3 regions of the Pantoea sp. X-Soil-YNGN-775 genome follow, and region 2 is predicted to be linked to each of the others. Evidence: predicted binding sites of a transcription regulator. Region 2 holds the regulator's gene; each other region holds the start of a gene.

Region 1 (5,777 bases), 1.2 Mb from region 2:
CGTGCTGGTGACCTATGCAGTGAAGCGTTTTGTTGATAATCTGCCCGCCATCTTTGCCGGTAATTTCAATCATGCCTTACTGGAAGATGACGGCGAAGAGGGACGTTTATTGCAGTTGTTCAAAACGGTGGCGCGCCAGCAGGTATTTAATCATTCCGAAGTGGAACAGCTGGAATTACAGGGATATCGGGTTATTAAGGGATTACTGGAAATTTATCAGCCGCTAATGCTGCTCAATTATGAATCGTTTACTACGCTGATAAATGAAGACTTTCTGCGGCACCATCCGATTGAAACCCGGCTTTTTCATAAACTTTCCGGCAAGCATCGTAAAGCTTATCTGCATAAAATGCGCACCCTGGTAGTGGAGCATAAATATGAGCGCCTGCTGTGGGAGCGATATTATCGTTTTCGTCTGATTCAGGATTATATTAGCGGGATGACCGATCTCTATGCCTGGGATGAGTACCGGCGGCTGATGGCTGTCGAATAATCATCAATTGTAAAGAGCGCGAATAAATTTTTACCTTTGCTTGAAACTTTAAAAGGAACTTCGCGCTAAAACATTTATCTCAACACCGACCACAGCAATGGTCTGAACAGTTATCCTCAAGAGAAACCAAAAATGAAAAAAAAGAGTTTAATGCTAAGTGCGCTGGCCCTGAGCCTGAGTATGGCCCTGGCGCCCGTCACGGTTTCCGCTGCGCAAACCGCCTCTTCTGATAGTCAGCAACTGCCGAGCCTGGCACCGATGCTGGAGAAGGTGATGCCGTCAGTGGTGAGTATCAGCGTTGAAGGCACCACCACGGTGAAAACGCCGCGCATGCCACAGCAGTTCCAGCAGTTCTTTGGCGATAACTCGCCTTTCTGTCAGGACGGCTCACCGTTCCAGAGTTCACCGATGTGCCAGAGCGGCGACGGCTCTGATGGCGGTGCCCCGGTGCCGAATACCCAACAGGAAAAATTCCGCGCATTGGGATCTGGCGTGGTGATCAATGCTGAAAAAGGCTATGTGGTAACCAACAACCACGTAGTGAATAACGCCACCAAAATTCAGGTCCAGCTGAGCGATGGCCGCCGCTATGACGCCAAAGTGATCGGTAAAGATCCCAGCTCCGACATTGCGTTGATTCAGCTGCAGGACGCAAAAAACCTCACGGCGGTGAAACTGGCCGACTCTGACAATCTGCGGGTCGGTGACTACACCGTGGCGATCGGTAACCCGTATGGCCTGGGTGAAACGGTGACCTCAGGTATCGTTTCCGCGCTGGGCCGTAGCGGTCTGAATGTGGAAAACTACGAGAACTTTATCCAGACCGATGCGGCGATTAACCGGGGTAACTCCGGCGGCGCGCTGGTTAACCTTAACGGCGAACTGATCGGCATTAACACCGCGATTCTGGCACCGGATGGCGGCAACATCGGTATCGGCTTTGCTATTCCGAGCAACATGGTGAAAAACCTGACGGCGCAGATGGTGGAGTTTGGTCAGGTTAAACGCGGTGAACTGGGTGTGATAGGCACCGAGCTTAACTCTGAGCTGGCGAAAGCGATGAAGGTTGATGCGCAGCGCGGGGCCTTTGTCAGCCAGGTACTGCCTGGTTCGGCGGCGGCGAAAGCCGGTATCAAAGCCGGCGATGTGGTGGTCTCGATGAACGGCAAGCCACTGAACAGTTTTGCTGCGCTGCGTGCTGAAGTCGGTTCACTGCCGATTGGCACCACCCTGAAACTGGGTCTGCTGCGTGATGGCAAACCGCTGGATGTGTCGGTTCAGCTGCAGCAGAGCAGCCAGGCGAAAGTCCAGTCGGCCACCATCTACACCGGCATTGAAGGGGCCGATCTCAGCAATAGCGACACCGGTGATAAAGGGGTTCGGGTGGATAACGTCAAAGCGGGCAGCGCTGCCGCCCGTATCGGCCTGAAAAAAGGCGACGTGATTCAGGGCGTGAACCAGCAGCCGGTGACCAACCTCGGCGAACTGCGTAAGATCCTTGATGCCAAACCGTCGGTGCTGGCGCTCAACGTCAAGCGCGGCGACAGCAGCATCTACCTGCTGATGCAGTAAGCGGCAAGCTATGGCTATCAGGCGGACTTCGGTCCGCCTTTTTTATTGCTTCAATCCGCGTCGGTAAGAGTGTGATGCTGGCCGCAAATTTACTAAATGCCCACCTGGCTCTGTGCAATTGCACAATGTTCTGCTCGCTCTGCATGCGTATTCTATCTCTTCCCCTCTTTTTCAGGAGTAATGGATGGCTACCTATCATCTTGATGCCCGGCTGGCGCAGGATATCGTGGCGCGCACCATGAAAATTATTGACAGCAATGTCAACGTGATGGATGCGCGCGGCCGGATTATTGGCAGCGGCGACCGCGAGCGCATTGGGGAATTGCACGAAGGCGCACTGCTGGTGCTCTCTCAGGGTCGGGTGGTGGACATTGATGAAGCGGTGGCGAAACATCTGCACGGGGTACGACCCGGCATTAATCTGCCGCTGCGGATAGACGGCGATATCGTCGGGGTAATCGGCCTGACCGGTGAGCCGCTGGCGCTGCGGCATTATGGGGAGCTGGTCTGTATGACCGCCGAGATGATGCTGGAGCAGGCGCGACTGCTGCATATGCTGGCGCAGGACAGCCGACTGCGTGAAGAGCTGGTGCTGAACCTGATTCGCAGCGATACCCTGTCGCCGCAGCTGACCGAATGGGCGCAGCGGCTCGGCATCGATCTTAATCAGCCACGGGTAGTAGCCGTAGTGGAGGTTGATAGCGGCCAGCTGGGGGTCGATAGTGCAATGTCAGAGCTGCAGCAGCTGCAAACGTTGTTGGTTACGCCGGAACGGGACAACCTGATCGCCATTGTTTCGCTAACCGAAATGGTGGTGCTGAAGCCGGCGCTGAATGGACACGGCCGTTACGATCAGGAGGATCATCGTCGTCGGGTCGAGCAGCTGTTACAACGCATGAAGGAGAGCGGCCATTTACGGATGCGGATTGCGCTGGGAAACTTTTTCACCGGCCCCGGCAGTATTGCGCGTTCCTATCGTACCGCCCGCACCACCATGATGGTGGGCAAACAGCGCATGCCTGAGGTGCGCAGCTATTTTTATCAGGATCTGGTGCTGCCGGTGCTGCTCGACAGTCTGCGGGGCGGCTGGCAGGCCAATGAACTGGCGCGGCCACTGGCGAAACTCAAGAGCATGGATAATAACGGCTTGCTGCGGCGAACGCTGATCGCCTGGTTCACCCATAATGTGCAGCCGAGCGCGACCGCACGTGCGCTGTTTATTCATCGTAATACGCTGGAGTATCGGCTGAACCGGATTTCGGAGCTAACCGGGCTGAACCTCGGTCACTTTGACGATCGGCTGCTGCTTTATGTGGCGCTGCAGCTGGATGAGCAGGGATGATCGGGGCCATACTGGCGGCATAAAAAAGGCCAGCAGCGCTGGCCTTTTCGACACTGACAGCAGATTAACGACCGTTGCGGGTCAGTTTTTCGAGGTCAGATTCGATTTCGGTAATCTTGTGTGACACGACGCTTTCCAGATGGCGCAGATCATCAAGAATTTTACGTTTCAGATCCACTTCAACCTGGTCGCGCTGGCAAATCTGGTCCAGCTCGTCAATCACGTAACGCAGATTCGGGCTGATTTCCTGTACTTCTTTGTAGCCCTGGGTAGCGTGATCGGCCACCACTGTTTTACGCTGACGCGGGTATTTGAATTTCACGCTTTTCGCGAAAAACTCGCCTTTATCTTTGCGGAAGTAGATCTTCAGAATATCGTTATTGGCTTCCTGACGCAGGCTGTAACGATCAATATCATCCGGATTACTGATACCTAAGCTTTTCAGATTGTCATACATAGCGTTGTTTCCATCAAAAGGTGAGAAGCGCGCAGTCTTGTTCATGACGTCTGACAACTGTAGACATAAATAAGCAGGATGAACATTGCGCGACGGGATTTAACTGGCGCGGATTATGACCTGAATAAAAAATAAACGCACCCGTTAATTCGCGGTGCAAAACAGGATACTGGCGGGGAAGTGTAAAGAAAAGATGACGGGCCGGTTTCCAGCCCGTCACTTAAATCAGTCGATGGTGCGCAGCAGTTCGTTGATACCTGTTTTACCGAGCGTTTTCGCATCGACTTTCTTCACGATCACCGCACAGTAGAGGCTGTAGCTGCCATCTTTAGACGGCAGGTTACCTGAGACCACTACCGAACCGGCTGGCACGCGGCCGTAATGCACTTCGCCGGTCTCACGGTCATAGATTTTGGTGCTCTGACCGATGTAAACGCCCATTGAGATCACTGAGCCTTCTTCAACAATCACGCCTTCGACGATTTCAGAGCGTGCGCCAATGAAGCAGTTATCTTCGATGATGGTCGGGTTGGCCTGCAGCGGTTCCAGCACGCCGCCGATGCCTACGCCGCCGGAGAGGTGAACGTTTTTACCAATCTGCGCACAGGAGCCAACTGTTGCCCAGGTATCCACCATGGTGCCTTCATCTACGAAAGCGCCAATGTTAACGTAAGACGGCATCAACACCGTGTTACGGGCGATATAGGCACCCTGACGCACAGCCGCTGGCGGCACCACGCGGAAACCGGCCTCTTTGAAACGCGCTTCATCCCAGCCAGCAAATTTCATCGGCACTTTGTCATAAAAACGGGTTTCAGCACCTTCCATCACCTGGTTGTCGTTGATGCGGAAAGAGAGCAGTACCGCTTTCTTCAGCCACTGATGCGTTACCCACTCGCCGTCGATCTTTTCGGAAACGCGCAGAGCACCGCTGTCCAGCAGAGAGATAACCTGGTTGATGGCATCGCGGGTTTCACTGTCAACGCTGGCTGGGGTGATGTCAGCACGACGTTCGAAGGCAGATTCAATAACGCTCTGTAACTGTTGCATATTTTTTTCCTGATCTGTCATGTGCAGTGCCGGGCAATCACCCGACACACGTAAAAAGTTTAAGGTTCACAAATCGACTTTGGTCACACTTTATCGTTTGGATTAAGGGCTTCTGTCAACCGTTGTTGCAACGCTTTACGCATTTCTTCATCCAGCGCCTGACGTTCACTGTTGGCGAGAATAAACAAATCCTCGACCCGCTCGCCGATGGTGCTGATGCGCGCGCCGTGCAGCGAGACGCCGAGATCGGCAAACACTTCGCCTACCCGCGCCAGCAGGCCGGGCTGATCAAGGGCCACCAGCTCGAGGTAGCTGCGGCGGTCGGTATGGGTTGGCAGAAAATTGACTTCGGTATCGACGCTGAAGTGCTTCAGCCTGGCCGACGGACGACGGGTTCGCGGCGGCACCCAGTCTGACTGGGTAATCGCCTGCTCCAGCGCCTGAATAATCATTGGATGGCGGTCCGGTGCCAGCGGGCTGCCATCGGGCTCCAGCACGATAAACGTATCCATCGCCATGCCGTCGCGGCTGGTAAAAATTTGCGCATCGTGCACGCTGAGATTACGCCGATCCAGCTCGCCCGCTACGGCGGCAAACAGGTGCGGTCGATCCGGGCTCCAGATAAAGATTTCAGTTCCGCCGCGCGTGGCCTGCGGGCTGACCAGCACCAGCGGTTTTTTCAGATCGTGCCCCATCAGATGACGGGCATGCCAGGCGATCTGATTCGGCGTATGCCGCAGGAAATAATCGGCGCGGCAGCGGTTCCAGATCTGATGCAGCCGCTCTTCATCAATATTGTCCATCCGCAGCAGCGCCAGCGCCTGCAGACGATGGTGACGCACCCGCTCGCGCAGGTCCGGGCT
Region 2 (5,777 bases):
GCGCGCTATTTTTTGCACTGGTTGCAAACCCGCTGGGGCCGGGTACCGACCGTGGCGGTGGGTTTTTCGCTGGGCGGCAACATGCTGGGCTGCCTGCTGGGCCAGCAGGGATCCGCTGTGCCGGTTGATGCGGGCGTCATCGTCTCCGCGCCGCTGCTGCTGGCGCCGTGCAGCCTCAAGCTGGAGCGCGGCTTTTCACGCTTTTATCAATACTATTTACTGGCGCAGCTGAAGAAGAATGCCCGGCGCAAACTGCACGCCTGGCCGGAAACGTTGCCGGTGAACCTGGCGCAGCTTAAAGCGCTACGCCGGCTGCGCGACTTTGATGACGCAATCACCGCCCGCGCCCACGGTTTCAGCGATGCGGCTGACTATTATCAGCGCGCCAGCGCCCTGCCGTGGCTGAAACAGGTCGATAAGCCGCTGCTGATCATTCATGCCAAAGATGACCCGTTCATGAGTGATGAAGTGATACCGCACAGCAGCCAATTATCTGCCACTATTACTTATCAACTGACGCCGCACGGCGGTCACGTTGGCTTTGTCGGCGGGACGTTGCGCCAGCCCGAAATGTGGCTTGAACAGCGCATACCCCAGTGGATTGCCCCTTTTCTGGAAACCTAATGTTGTGATTATTCCCTGGCAACAGGTCTCACCTGAGACGCTTGAAAATCTGATTGAAACTTTCGTACTGCGTGAAGGCACCGACTACGGCGAGCAGGAACGCAGCCTGAACGAAAAAGTGGCTGACGTGCGCCGCCAGCTGGAAACCGGCGAAGTAGTGCTGGTGTGGTCGGAACTGCATGAATCGGTCAATATCATGCCGCGCAAAGAATTTCGCGGCTGATGCAGCCAGCGGCAATTCATGGTAACAATGCGCATGGCCCGATTTCACAGGGAGCTTTTTTATGTCAGCACGCCATCCGATAATCGCCGTCACCGGTTCCAGCGGCGCGGGGACCACCACCACCAGTCTCGCGTTCCGTAAAATTTTTCAGCAGCTTGATCTGCACGCAGCCGAACTGGAAGGCGACAGTTTCCACCGCTTCACCCGCCCTGAAATGGATATGGCGATCCGCAAGGCGCGCGATTTAGGCCGTCATGTCAGCTATTTCGGTCCGGAAGCCAATGACTTTGGCTTACTGGAGCAGAGCTTCAGGCAGTATGGGCTCGACGGCCAGGGCCAGTCGCGTAAGTACCTGCATACCTATGATGAAGCGGTGCCGTGGAATCAGGTGCCGGGCACCTTTACGCCGTGGCAGCCGCTGCCGCAAAACACCGATATCCTGTTTTACGAAGGACTGCACGGTGGCGTAGTGACCGCCCAGCATAACGTGGCGGAACATGTCGACCTGCTGGTAGGCGTGGTGCCGATTGTTAACCTCGAGTGGATTCAGAAGCTGGTGCGTGACACCAGCGAACGCGGCCATTCGCGTGAAGCAGTAATGGATTCGGTGGTGCGTTCAATGGAAGATTACATTAATTTCATTACGCCACAGTTCTCGCGCACCCACCTGAACTTCCAGCGGGTGCCGACGGTCGACACTTCGAATCCGTTTGCCGCCCGCGCGATTCCGTCACTGGATGAGAGCTTCGTGGTGATCCATTTTCAGGCGCTGGACGATATCGACTTTCCTTATCTGCTGGCGATGCTGCAGGGATCGTTCATTTCGCATATCAATACGCTGGTGGTGCCGGGCGGGAAAATGGGGCTGGCGATGGAGCTGATCATGGGTCCGCTGGTGAAGCGGCTGGTGGAAGGCAAGCGGATAGAGTAAGAGGCCAGCAAAAACCGCTCTGAGAGCAGATGTCTTTAACAAAGATAGTAAAACTGGCTTTCCTGCGGCTAAAGACTTACCCCTGGGCAGGCTTCAGGGAGCATACACCTTTCGCAAAGACGCAAAACCGCTATCCCTGGCAGGCTCAGCGCGGGCCATCCCTGGCCCGCGATGCTTTGCTACAGGCATATGCTCCCTTCGCTTCACGTCCGACAACCGCATCCGGTTTCAGGAAGGTCGCTACAGACAAACCCTGGGCAGAAAGAATCTGGCAGCAATAGATAAGTTCAACACGCAGGGAACCGGGTCAGAAGAGGAAAGCGTCCCGCGCCAGGGACGGCGCGGGTCGAGCGGCCAGGGATTGGCTTAAGCGACTTTCCGATCTGACCCGGTTCCCTGCCCAGGCACAGTATCAAAACGGATTCCCTGCCCAGGCACAGTCTTAAATCAACCTGCATCAGATACTGGAAGTGAAGTTAGCAGGTCTGCAATGACCCTTGCGGCTATTACAGTTCGATCACTTCATAGCTGTGGGTGATGGTGACGCCTTTACCCAGCATGATAGCGACCGAGCAATATTTTTCAGCAGAAAGATCCACCGCGCGTGAGACCGCCTTATCCTGTAGCGCTTTGCCGCTCACGATAAAGTGCAGGTTGATGTGCGTAAAGATTCGCGGCGCTTCTTCACGACGTTCTGAGGTCAGTTTCACTTCACAATCAGCCACATCGTTGCGACCTTTTTGCAGAATTGAAACCACGTCGATGGCGCTGCATCCGCCCGCCGCCATCAGCACCATCTCCATTGGGCTGGGCGCTTTATCACCCGAATTGCCATCCATTAACACCTGATGACCGGATGACGACTCACCGAGGAATGTCAGTCCTTCTACCCATTTCACTCTTGCCTGCATGATTTTCGCTCCAGAATATGCGGTTTTGCCGTCAGAGTACGCTTTCGCCTGGTAAACAGCAATCCAGAGAAATCCGCTGTTAGCTGAAGCGAGACAACAGAAGACAGTCGGCAAAAGCTGTGCTACAAACAGTGCTGAAAATATTTTTCGTCACCTGATGGCGAAGCCGGGAAGAATGATGCGCACTGCGCCGAATGCAGCCCGAATAATTTCCTGTAAGGGAAACGCTTGAAGCTTTCATCGCCTGACAGGGAAAACTGCCCCCTGTATTTTGGGCACGATTACAACAGAGGATAATAGCGAATGGTTCTCGGCAAACCGCAAACAGACCCTACACTCGAATGGTTCCTGTCCCATTGCCATATTCACAAGTATCCATCCAAAAGTACGCTGATTCATCAAGGTGAAAAAGCTGAAACGCTTTACTACATCGTGAAAGGTTCCGTTGCGGTTCTGATCAAAGATGAAGAAGGCAAAGAGATGATTCTTTCTTACCTGAATCAGGGCGATTTCATTGGCGAGCTTGGCCTGTTCGAAGAAGGTCAGGAGCGCAGCGCCTGGGTACGTGCGAAAACCGCGTGCGAAGTGGCGGAGATTTCCTACAAGAAATTCCGTCAGCTGATCCAGGTTAACCCGGATATCCTGATGCGACTGTCGTCGCAGATGGCGCGTCGCCTGCAGGTTACGTCTGAAAAAGTGGGTAACCTCGCTTTCCTCGACGTGACCGGACGCATTGCTCAGACTCTGCTTAACCTGGCGAAGCAGCCAGACGCCATGACGCATCCCGACGGCATGCAAATTAAAATTACTCGTCAGGAAATTGGCCAAATCGTTGGTTGTTCACGTGAAACCGTGGGCCGTATTTTGAAGATGCTGGAAGATCAGAATCTGATCTCTGCACACGGCAAAACCATCGTCGTTTACGGCACCCGCTAATTCCTGTCACCCACGGCGTGATGGCAACATCGCGCCGTTATTGTTTGTGTTGGGCCGATGTGGCGTCGAATTATTTACCATCCTGAAGTCAACTACGCCTTGCGGCAAACCCTGGTGCTCTGTCTGCCCGTGGCGCTGGGCTGGCTGGCTGGCGACCTGCAAAAAGGTCTGCTGTTCTCGTTAGTTCCCGCCTGTTGCAATATCGCCGGTCTGGATACCCCGCATAAACGCTTCTTCAAACGCCTGATTGTCGGCGGCAGCCTGTTTGCGCTCGGCAGCTTTCTGATTCAGTGGCTGACGCAGCACGCCATTCCGCTGCCGCTGATTCTGTTCGCCTTGCCGTTGCTGCTGGGGGTCACCGGCGAAATCAGTCCGCTGCACGGCCGCCTGCTGCCCGGCACCCTGATCGCCGCCATCTTCACGCTGAGCCTGATTGGCCGTATGCCGATCTATGTGCCGCCGCTGCTCTATATCGGCGGCACGCTATGGTATGGGCTGTTTAACTGGTTCTGGTTCTGGCTGTGGAAAGAGCAGCCGATGCGTGAAAGCCTGAGCCTGATCTACCGCGAACTGGCCAACTATTGCGATGCCAAATATACCCTGCTGACCCAGCTGACCGACCCGGAAAAGGCCCTGCCGCCGCTGCTGGCGCGCCAGCAGAAAGTGGTCGATATGATCACCACCTGTTACCAGCAGATGCACATGCTTTCCGCCAGCCGGGATCACAGCCATAAGCGGCTGACCCGCGCCTTTCAGGTGGCGCTGGACCTGCAGGAACACATCTCGGTCAGCCTGCATCAGCCGGAAGAGGTGCAGAAACTGGTGGAGCAGAGCCATGCCGAAGCGGTGATCCGCTGGAATGCCCAGACTATTTCGGCCCGCTTACGGGTGCTGGCGGATAACATTCTCTATCACCAGTTACCGGATCGTTTTGGCATGGAGAAGCAGCTCAGCGCGCTGGAAAAAATCGCCCGTCAGCATCCTGATAATCCGGTGGGGAATTTCTGCCTCTATCACTTCAATCGTATTGCGCGGGTGCTTCGCACCCAAAAGCCGCTCTATCAACGTGACCTGATGGCCGATCGCCAGCGCCGTCTGCCGCTTTTGCCGGCACTGCGCAGCTACCTGTCGTGGCGTTCATCGGCGCTGCGCACCGCCGGTCGCTTTGCGGTGATGCTGATGCTGGGCAGCGCGCTGGCGCTGTTTTTCAACATTCCTAAGCCGTACTGGATTCTGATGACCATTATGTTCGTCAGCCAGAACGGCTACGGTGCCACCCGCGTCCGCATCCAGCACCGGGCGCTGGGCACGTTTGCCGGTCTGGTGATTGCGGCTGCCACCTTACGCCTGGCGGTGCCGGAGTCGCTGGTGCTGCTGATCATGCTGCTGATCACCTTTATCAGCTACCGGTTTACCCGCCAGTTTTACGGCTGGTCGATGATTGGTTTTACGGTGACGGCGGTCTACTCGCTGCAGCTGCTGTCGCTGAACGGGGCGCAGTTCCTGCTGCCACGCCTGATGGATACGCTGATGGGTTGCCTGATCGCCTTTGGCGGAATGCTGTGGCTGTGGCCGCAGTGGCAGAGCGGCTTACTGCGGCAGAACGCCCACGACGCACTGGAAACCTATCAGGATGCGCTACGGCTGCTGCTGGGGGCGGAACAGTCGCCGGAGAAACTGGCGTACCAGCGGATACGGGTCAATCAGGCGCACAATGCGCTGTTTAACTCCCTGAACCAGGCGATGCAGGAACCGGCTTTCAACGCTCAGTACCTCAAAGATATGCGTCTGTGGGTCACCCACAGCCAGTTTATTGTTGAGCACATCAATGCAATGACGATTCTGGCGCGCGAACACACCATGCTGACCGCCTCGTTAGCTGAGCGCTATCTGCAGTCCTGCGAAATTGCGCTGCAACGTTGTCAGCAGCGGCTGGAATATGACGGTGCCAGTTCGCAGGTTAACCTGCTGGATGAGGTAGAAAATATTAATGAAGGGCCGGTGACAGTCGTCGAACAGCATGTGCGCCGTATTCTGGATCATCTGAGCGTGATGCACACCATTTCTTCTCTGGCGTGGAGCCAGCGACCGCAACATGGCCGCTGGCTGATCAGACGGTTACGCAAAAACTAAATCAGCCGCTAATCACCTT
Region 3 (5,777 bases), 850 kb from region 2:
GCGCGGTCCTTCCGGCCCGGTCAGCAGTCGATAGAAGATCTCCTGTTCAATCAACGGCGCCAGCGCGGCGATATCCTGCGGATGATCGAGCAAGCGCACCAGCCGTATCACCGCATCGACCAGCAGCGGTGACATCTTATGCACCGTAATGCCCCGCTCGCTGCGTGCCTGCGACAGCGGCAGCACCGGCGGAAACTGCTCGAGGTAACGCATCAGCCGGGTTTCATTGATGGTGATGCCGATACCCAGATTGGGCTTTTCCGGCGTGGCTACGGTGACGCAGCCGCGGACCGGCATATCCAGCGTTACCAGCAGCAGATCGCCCGGCCCGTAATGCAGGATCTCATCGCCGATATGCAGCGCTTTACCGCCCTGCGCCACCAGCGCAAAGCTGGCCCATTGGGCAATGTGCACCGGCTCACTGGGGGCTGAACTACGGCCAAAAAACAGGCAGTCTATGGCGCTGCTGTGCCGGCCATCACTCGGCGCGTGACGATCGATCAGCTGCGCCAGCGTTTGCCACTCAGGGGCTTCTGTCATCACTCCTCCCGTCCCGGTCCACTCCGGATTCAGATGCGACAGATCTTAACGTAAGTTAATCCCGGCGCCTGCCTTGCGCGCTCATCTTTGCAGGATCGTGCAAAAAGCTTGCAGGATTGCGCTACCCACATCCGGCACCAGCGCGCATAGTCTACCGACGCAATCATTACGACAGAGAACAATATTATGAAAGCTCTGGAAAACAAAATAGCGCTGGTGACGGGCGCGTCAAAAGGCATTGGCGCGGCGATCGCCATCGCTTTTGCCACCGCTGGCGCGCGCGTGGTGGTCAACTATCGCCAGGACGAGCCGGGTGCGGCCGATGTGGTGAGCGATATCCTGTCGCTGGGCAGCGAGGCGGTGGCGGTACAGGCGGATATCTCACAACCGCGCGAGGTTGAGCGGCTGTTTGCCACCACCGTGGCGGAGTTCGGGGCACCGGATATCGTGGTCAACAATGCCGGCAGTTTCCATCACGGTGACTTTGCAGACCTGACGCTGGAGGCGATGCGCCAGCAGATCGACGTTAATCTGCTCGGCACCATGCTGGTGTGTCAGCAGGCGATTCACCACTTTCCGCCGCACGGTGGCAGCATCATTAACCTTAGCGCCCTCAACAGCAAAAACAGTACTCCTGGCTCGGTGCTGTGGGCCGCCACCAAAGGGGCTATAGATACCCTGACTCAGGGTCTGGCGCGGGAGCTGGGGGCGAAAAACATTCGGGTCAACGCATTAGCGCCGGGCATGATCCTGACCGAGGGTTTGCTGGCAGCCAAGAAAATCAGCCCGCAGCTCAAGGCGCAACTGCTGGCGGCGACCCCGCTGGGACGGTTTGGCCTGCCGGAAGATGTCGCCCAGGTGGCGCTGTTTCTCGCCTCTGAGGAGTCAGCCTACGTCAGCGGCGAGCGTGTGATGATCAGCGGCGGCGCCTGACAGGCATAAAAAAAGGGAAGCCCGAGGGCTTCCCTTTTTATCACGACTTAACGTCTGTTATGCGTCACGACGACGTGGTGCTGCGGCAGCGCCATCTTCACGACGTGGACCACGACCGCCTTCACGGTTGAAGCTGCGTCCGCCTTCACGACCACCTTCACGGCGTTCAGAAGAGAAGCGACGACCACCTTCACGGTTTGCGCCCGCGCCTGCACCAGCAGGACCACGACGCTCACCACCGGCTGGACGACGATCGCCACGGCCTTCGTTCGGCTGTGCATCACCCAGCAGCTGCATATTCATCGGCTTGTTCAGAATACGCGTACGGGTGAAGTGCTGCAGCACATCGCCTGGCATGCCTTTCGGCAGCTCGATGGTTGAGTGAGTGCCGAACAGCTTGATGTTACCGATGTAACGGCTGCTGATGTCGCCTTCGTTAGCAATCGCACCAACGATGTGACGAACTTCAACACCATCATCGCGACCCACTTCAATGCGATACAGCTGCATTTCGCCAACGTCACGACGTTCACGACGTGGACGGTCGCCATCACGGCTTTCACGTGGACCTCGTGAGTCACGCGCTTCGCGGCTGTCACGACGGCCATCACGCTCGTCACGATCGCGGTATTCGCGACGTGCCGGACGCGGTGCTTCTGGTGGCAGAATCAGAGGACGTTCGCCCTGTGCCATCTTCAGCAGTGCCGCTGCCAGCGTTTCCAGATCCATCTCTTCTTCTGGCTGCATTTTAGCCAGCAGCGCACGGTACTGATCCAGGTCGCTGCTTTCCAGCTGCTGCTGGACTTTAGCCGCAAATTTAGCCAGACGACGCTGACCCAGCAGTTCTGCGTTTGGCAGCTCTACTTCAGGAATAGTCAGCTTCATTGTGCGTTCGATGTTGCGCAGCAGACGACGCTCGCGGTTCTCAACGAACAGCAGGGCGCGACCCGCACGGCCCGCACGACCGGTACGGCCGATACGGTGAACGTAAGATTCTGCGTCCATCGGAATGTCGTAGTTAACTACCAGGCTGATACGCTCAACGTCAAGGCCACGGGCCGCAACGTCGGTCGCGATCAGGATGTCAAGACGACCATCTTTCAGGCGCTCCAGCGTCTGCTCACGCAGTGCCTGGTTCATGTCACCGTTCAGCGCGGCGCTGTTATAGCCACTACGCTCCAGTGCTTCCGCCACTTCCATGGTTGCGTTTTTGGTACGCACGAAGATGATGGCAGCATCAAAGTCTTCCGCTTCAAGGAAGCGAACCAGCGCGTCTGTTTTACGACCGTAAGCGGTCCAGTAGCTCTGGCTGATATCAGGACGCGTCGTCAGGCTTGACTGAATGCGCACTTCCTGTGGGTCTTTCATGAAACGCTTAGTGATGCGGCGAATCGCTTCCGGCATGGTTGCCGAGAACAGCGCGGTCTGATGATCGGCTGGGATCTGCGCCATGATGGTTTCAACGTCTTCGATGAAGCCCATGCGCAGCATTTCATCCGCTTCGTCCAGCACCAGGCCGCGCAGGTTAGACAGATCTAACGTGCCGCGTTTCAGGTGGTCAAGCAGACGACCAGGCGTACCTACCACAACCTGAGGTCCCTGACGCAGGGCGCGCAGCTGCACGTCATAACGCTGGCCGCCGTACAGGGCAACCACGTTCAGGCCACGCATATGTTTAGAGAATTCGGTAACTGCTTCAGCAACCTGTACCGCCAGTTCGCGGGTCGGTGCCAGCACCAGGATTTGTGGCGCTTTAACAGTAGGATCAATGTTGTGTAACAGCGGCAGAGAGAACGCCGCGGTTTTACCACTCCCGGTCTGCGCCATGCCTAACACGTCACGGCCCGCCAGCAGGTGAGGAATACACTCAGCCTGGATTGGGGATGGCTTAACGTAGCCCATGCCATTCAGTGATTCAAGGATGTCGGCGTTCAGGCCAAGGTCAGCAAAAGTGGTTTGAATATCAGTCATGTAGTACACGTGCCTCTTAGATTGCGGCGGCCAGTCTACATAACTCGTCGTGAAAACTTTCAGTCATTTTCATCAAAAAGTGTGAACCGGCTCAAATTAGAAGTTTTGACGAACAGAAAAGCCCTCATCCCTGAAGATGATGACTTGACAGGTTTTACAGGCAATTAAAGTTCGTCAGCTATTGCTGGTCAGATTCTGATAAATCGTCTTGTGCCTGGCCGAGTTGCGCCAGTTCCAACAATGCGTATCGGTGTTCAACAAAGTTATTGACGTTGTTGGCCACCGCCAGTTTGAACAACGCTTTCGCGTCGTCCTTCTCCCCCAGACTTAGGTAGTACTTACCTAAATAGAAGTTGGTTTCACTGAGATGTTCAGCGAGCGAGGTGTTATCCGTTGCGTCCGCCTGGAGACTTTCCATCAACGATTTTTCGCTGATGTCACCCAGGTAGAACTCGACAATATTCCATCCCCATTGGTCTCTGACCGCTTTGTCGTGACGCTGTTGAAGCGCGACTTTTGCCTTGTCGACATCCATCTCACGTTCAACGAGATAGAGCCACAGACTGCGGAAAGGATCGTTAGGATCGTCTTGATAAAACGCCAGCAGATCATCTTGCGCTAACTTGTATCGACCGCCGTAATAGAGGGCGATACCACGGTTTAAATGCGCATAGTTGTAAGTTGGATCAAGCTCAAGTACAGAATCAAACGCTTCATAGGCGGCATCAAAGTTGCCCGCCTGCGTTAAATATATGCCTAAGTAGTTAAACACTTCTGGCATATCTGGTCTTATAGACAGCGCTTGCGAAAAATCGTTCCGCGCTAATGCCCGCAGACCTAAACTATCATACAACACTCCGCGCTCATATAACAGCTGTGCGCGTTCATCATCGGTGAGGGCGCGACTGGCAAGAATTTGTTCCATGCGCGCCAGAATCACTTCCTGCTGCAGTGTGGGCTGTAAAGGTACTGCAAGAACTTCGTTCTTACGCCAATTGGAGTTGCTGCATCCTGCCAGCGTCAAAGCTGTCGCAACAAAACACCAGCGCAGAAAAGGCTTCATTTCCCACTCCCGAATACAAACATTGGGATAACCATCCTGTCATCCGCCTGCTGTGCACAAGGATTCCCGCCCTCGCGATGACACAAACGCCCCTCCCTGCCAGGCAAGGAGGGGCAAATCAGCAACGACTTATTCAGCGTCAGGTGTGCTCACCGCTGCAGCTTCTTCAGTCTGCGGCTTAGATTCTGTCGCTTCTTTGATGCTCAGACGGACGCGGCCCTGGCGATCAACTTCCATCACCTTAACCGGAACTTCCTGACCCATCTGCAGATAGTCGGTTACTTTCTCAACGCGCTTATCGGCGATTTGAGAAATGTGTACCAGACCTTCTTTACCACCGCCGATAGCGACGAAGGCGCCGAAGTCAACGATGCGGGTCACTTTACCACTGTAAATGCGGCCCACTTCGATTTCTGCGGTGATCTCTTCAATACGACGAATCGCTTCTTTCGCTTTCAGACCATCGGTCGCAGCAATTTTCACCGTGCCATCGTCTTCGATTTCAATCGTGGTGCCCGTCTCTTCGGTCAGTGCACGAATCACTGAGCCGCCTTTACCGATCACATCTTTGATCTTATCGGAGCTGATTTTGATGGTGTAAATGCGTGGTGCGAATTCAGAAATCTCAGTACGCGGAGTGCTGATAGCCTGTTCCATGACGCCCAGAATGTGCAGACGCGCACCCTTGGCCTGGTTCAGCGCTTCCTGCATGATTTCACGCGTGATGCCTTCGATTTTGATGTCCATCTGCAGCGCGGTGATACCTTCACGGCTACCGGCTACTTTGAAGTCCATGTCGCCCAGGTGATCTTCGTCGCCCAGGATGTCAGACAGAACCACAAACTTCTCGTTTTCTTTCACCAGACCCATCGCGATACCGGCAACAGCAGCCTTGATCGGTACGCCTGCATCCATCAGCGCCAGTGAGGCACCACAGACAGAAGCCATTGATGAAGAACCGTTGGATTCGGTGATTTCCGACACCACACGAACGGTGTACGGGAATTCTTCCGCTTTTGGCATCACGGCTAACACGCCGCGCTTCGCCAGACGACCGTGACCAATTTCACGACGCTTAGGCGAACCAACCATACCGGTTTCACCGACAGAGTACGGAGGGAAGTTATAGTGGAACAGGAAGCTGTCGGTACGTTCGCCCATCAGCTCATCCAGATTCTGCGCATCGCGGGTGGTGCCCAGCGTGGCGGTTACCAGCGCCTGCGTTTCACCACGGGTGAACAGCGAAGAGCCGTGAGTACGTGGCAGTACG

What was found. Region 2 encodes CRP, which controls carbon source genes, mostly activating them, when cyclic AMP is high. Its sites were predicted from a motif close to ATGTGANNNNNNTCACAT; they were not measured.
Region 1: the regulator CRP is predicted to act here: its motif matches at 2,135-2,152, upstream of AC6I8I_RS03530 (CdaR family transcriptional regulator).
Region 3: the regulator CRP is predicted to act here: its motif matches at 3,524-3,541, upstream of yrbN (protein YrbN).

Annotation. Positions count from the first base shown of each region.
Region 1 covers NZ_AP035945.1:792,157-797,933, forward strand. Annotated here, with positions in the region: gene dgt (dGTPase) at 1-493, shown strand, start outside; gene degP (serine endoprotease DegP) at 626-2,065, shown strand; gene AC6I8I_RS03530 (CdaR family transcriptional regulator) at 2,250-3,407, shown strand; gene AC6I8I_RS03535 (DUF3461 family protein) at 3,472-3,864, opposite strand; gene dapD (2,3,4,5-tetrahydropyridine-2,6-dicarboxylate N-succinyltransferase) at 4,090-4,914, opposite strand; gene glnD (bifunctional uridylyltransferase/uridylyl-removing protein GlnD) at 4,998-5,777, opposite strand, start outside.
Region 2 covers NZ_AP035945.1:3,854,041-3,859,817, forward strand. Annotated here, with positions in the region: gene AC6I8I_RS18160 (hydrolase) at 1-624, shown strand, start outside; gene AC6I8I_RS18165 (YheU family protein) at 629-847, shown strand; gene AC6I8I_RS18170 (phosphoribulokinase) at 909-1,778, shown strand; gene AC6I8I_RS18175 (OsmC family protein) at 2,285-2,689, opposite strand; gene crp (cAMP-activated global transcriptional regulator CRP) at 2,993-3,625, shown strand; gene AC6I8I_RS18185 (YccS/YhfK family putative transporter) at 3,683-5,758, shown strand; gene argD (bifunctional acetylornithine/succinyldiaminopimelate transaminase) at 5,760-5,777, opposite strand, start outside.
Region 3 covers NZ_AP035945.1:468,865-474,641, reverse strand. Annotated here, with positions in the region: gene AC6I8I_RS02135 (AraC family transcriptional regulator) at 1-540, opposite strand, end outside; gene AC6I8I_RS02130 (SDR family NAD(P)-dependent oxidoreductase) at 727-1,473, shown strand; gene AC6I8I_RS02125 (DEAD/DEAH family ATP-dependent RNA helicase) at 1,531-3,444, opposite strand; gene yrbN (protein YrbN) at 3,461-3,511, opposite strand; gene nlpI (lipoprotein NlpI) at 3,623-4,507, opposite strand; gene pnp (polyribonucleotide nucleotidyltransferase) at 4,637-5,777, opposite strand, start outside.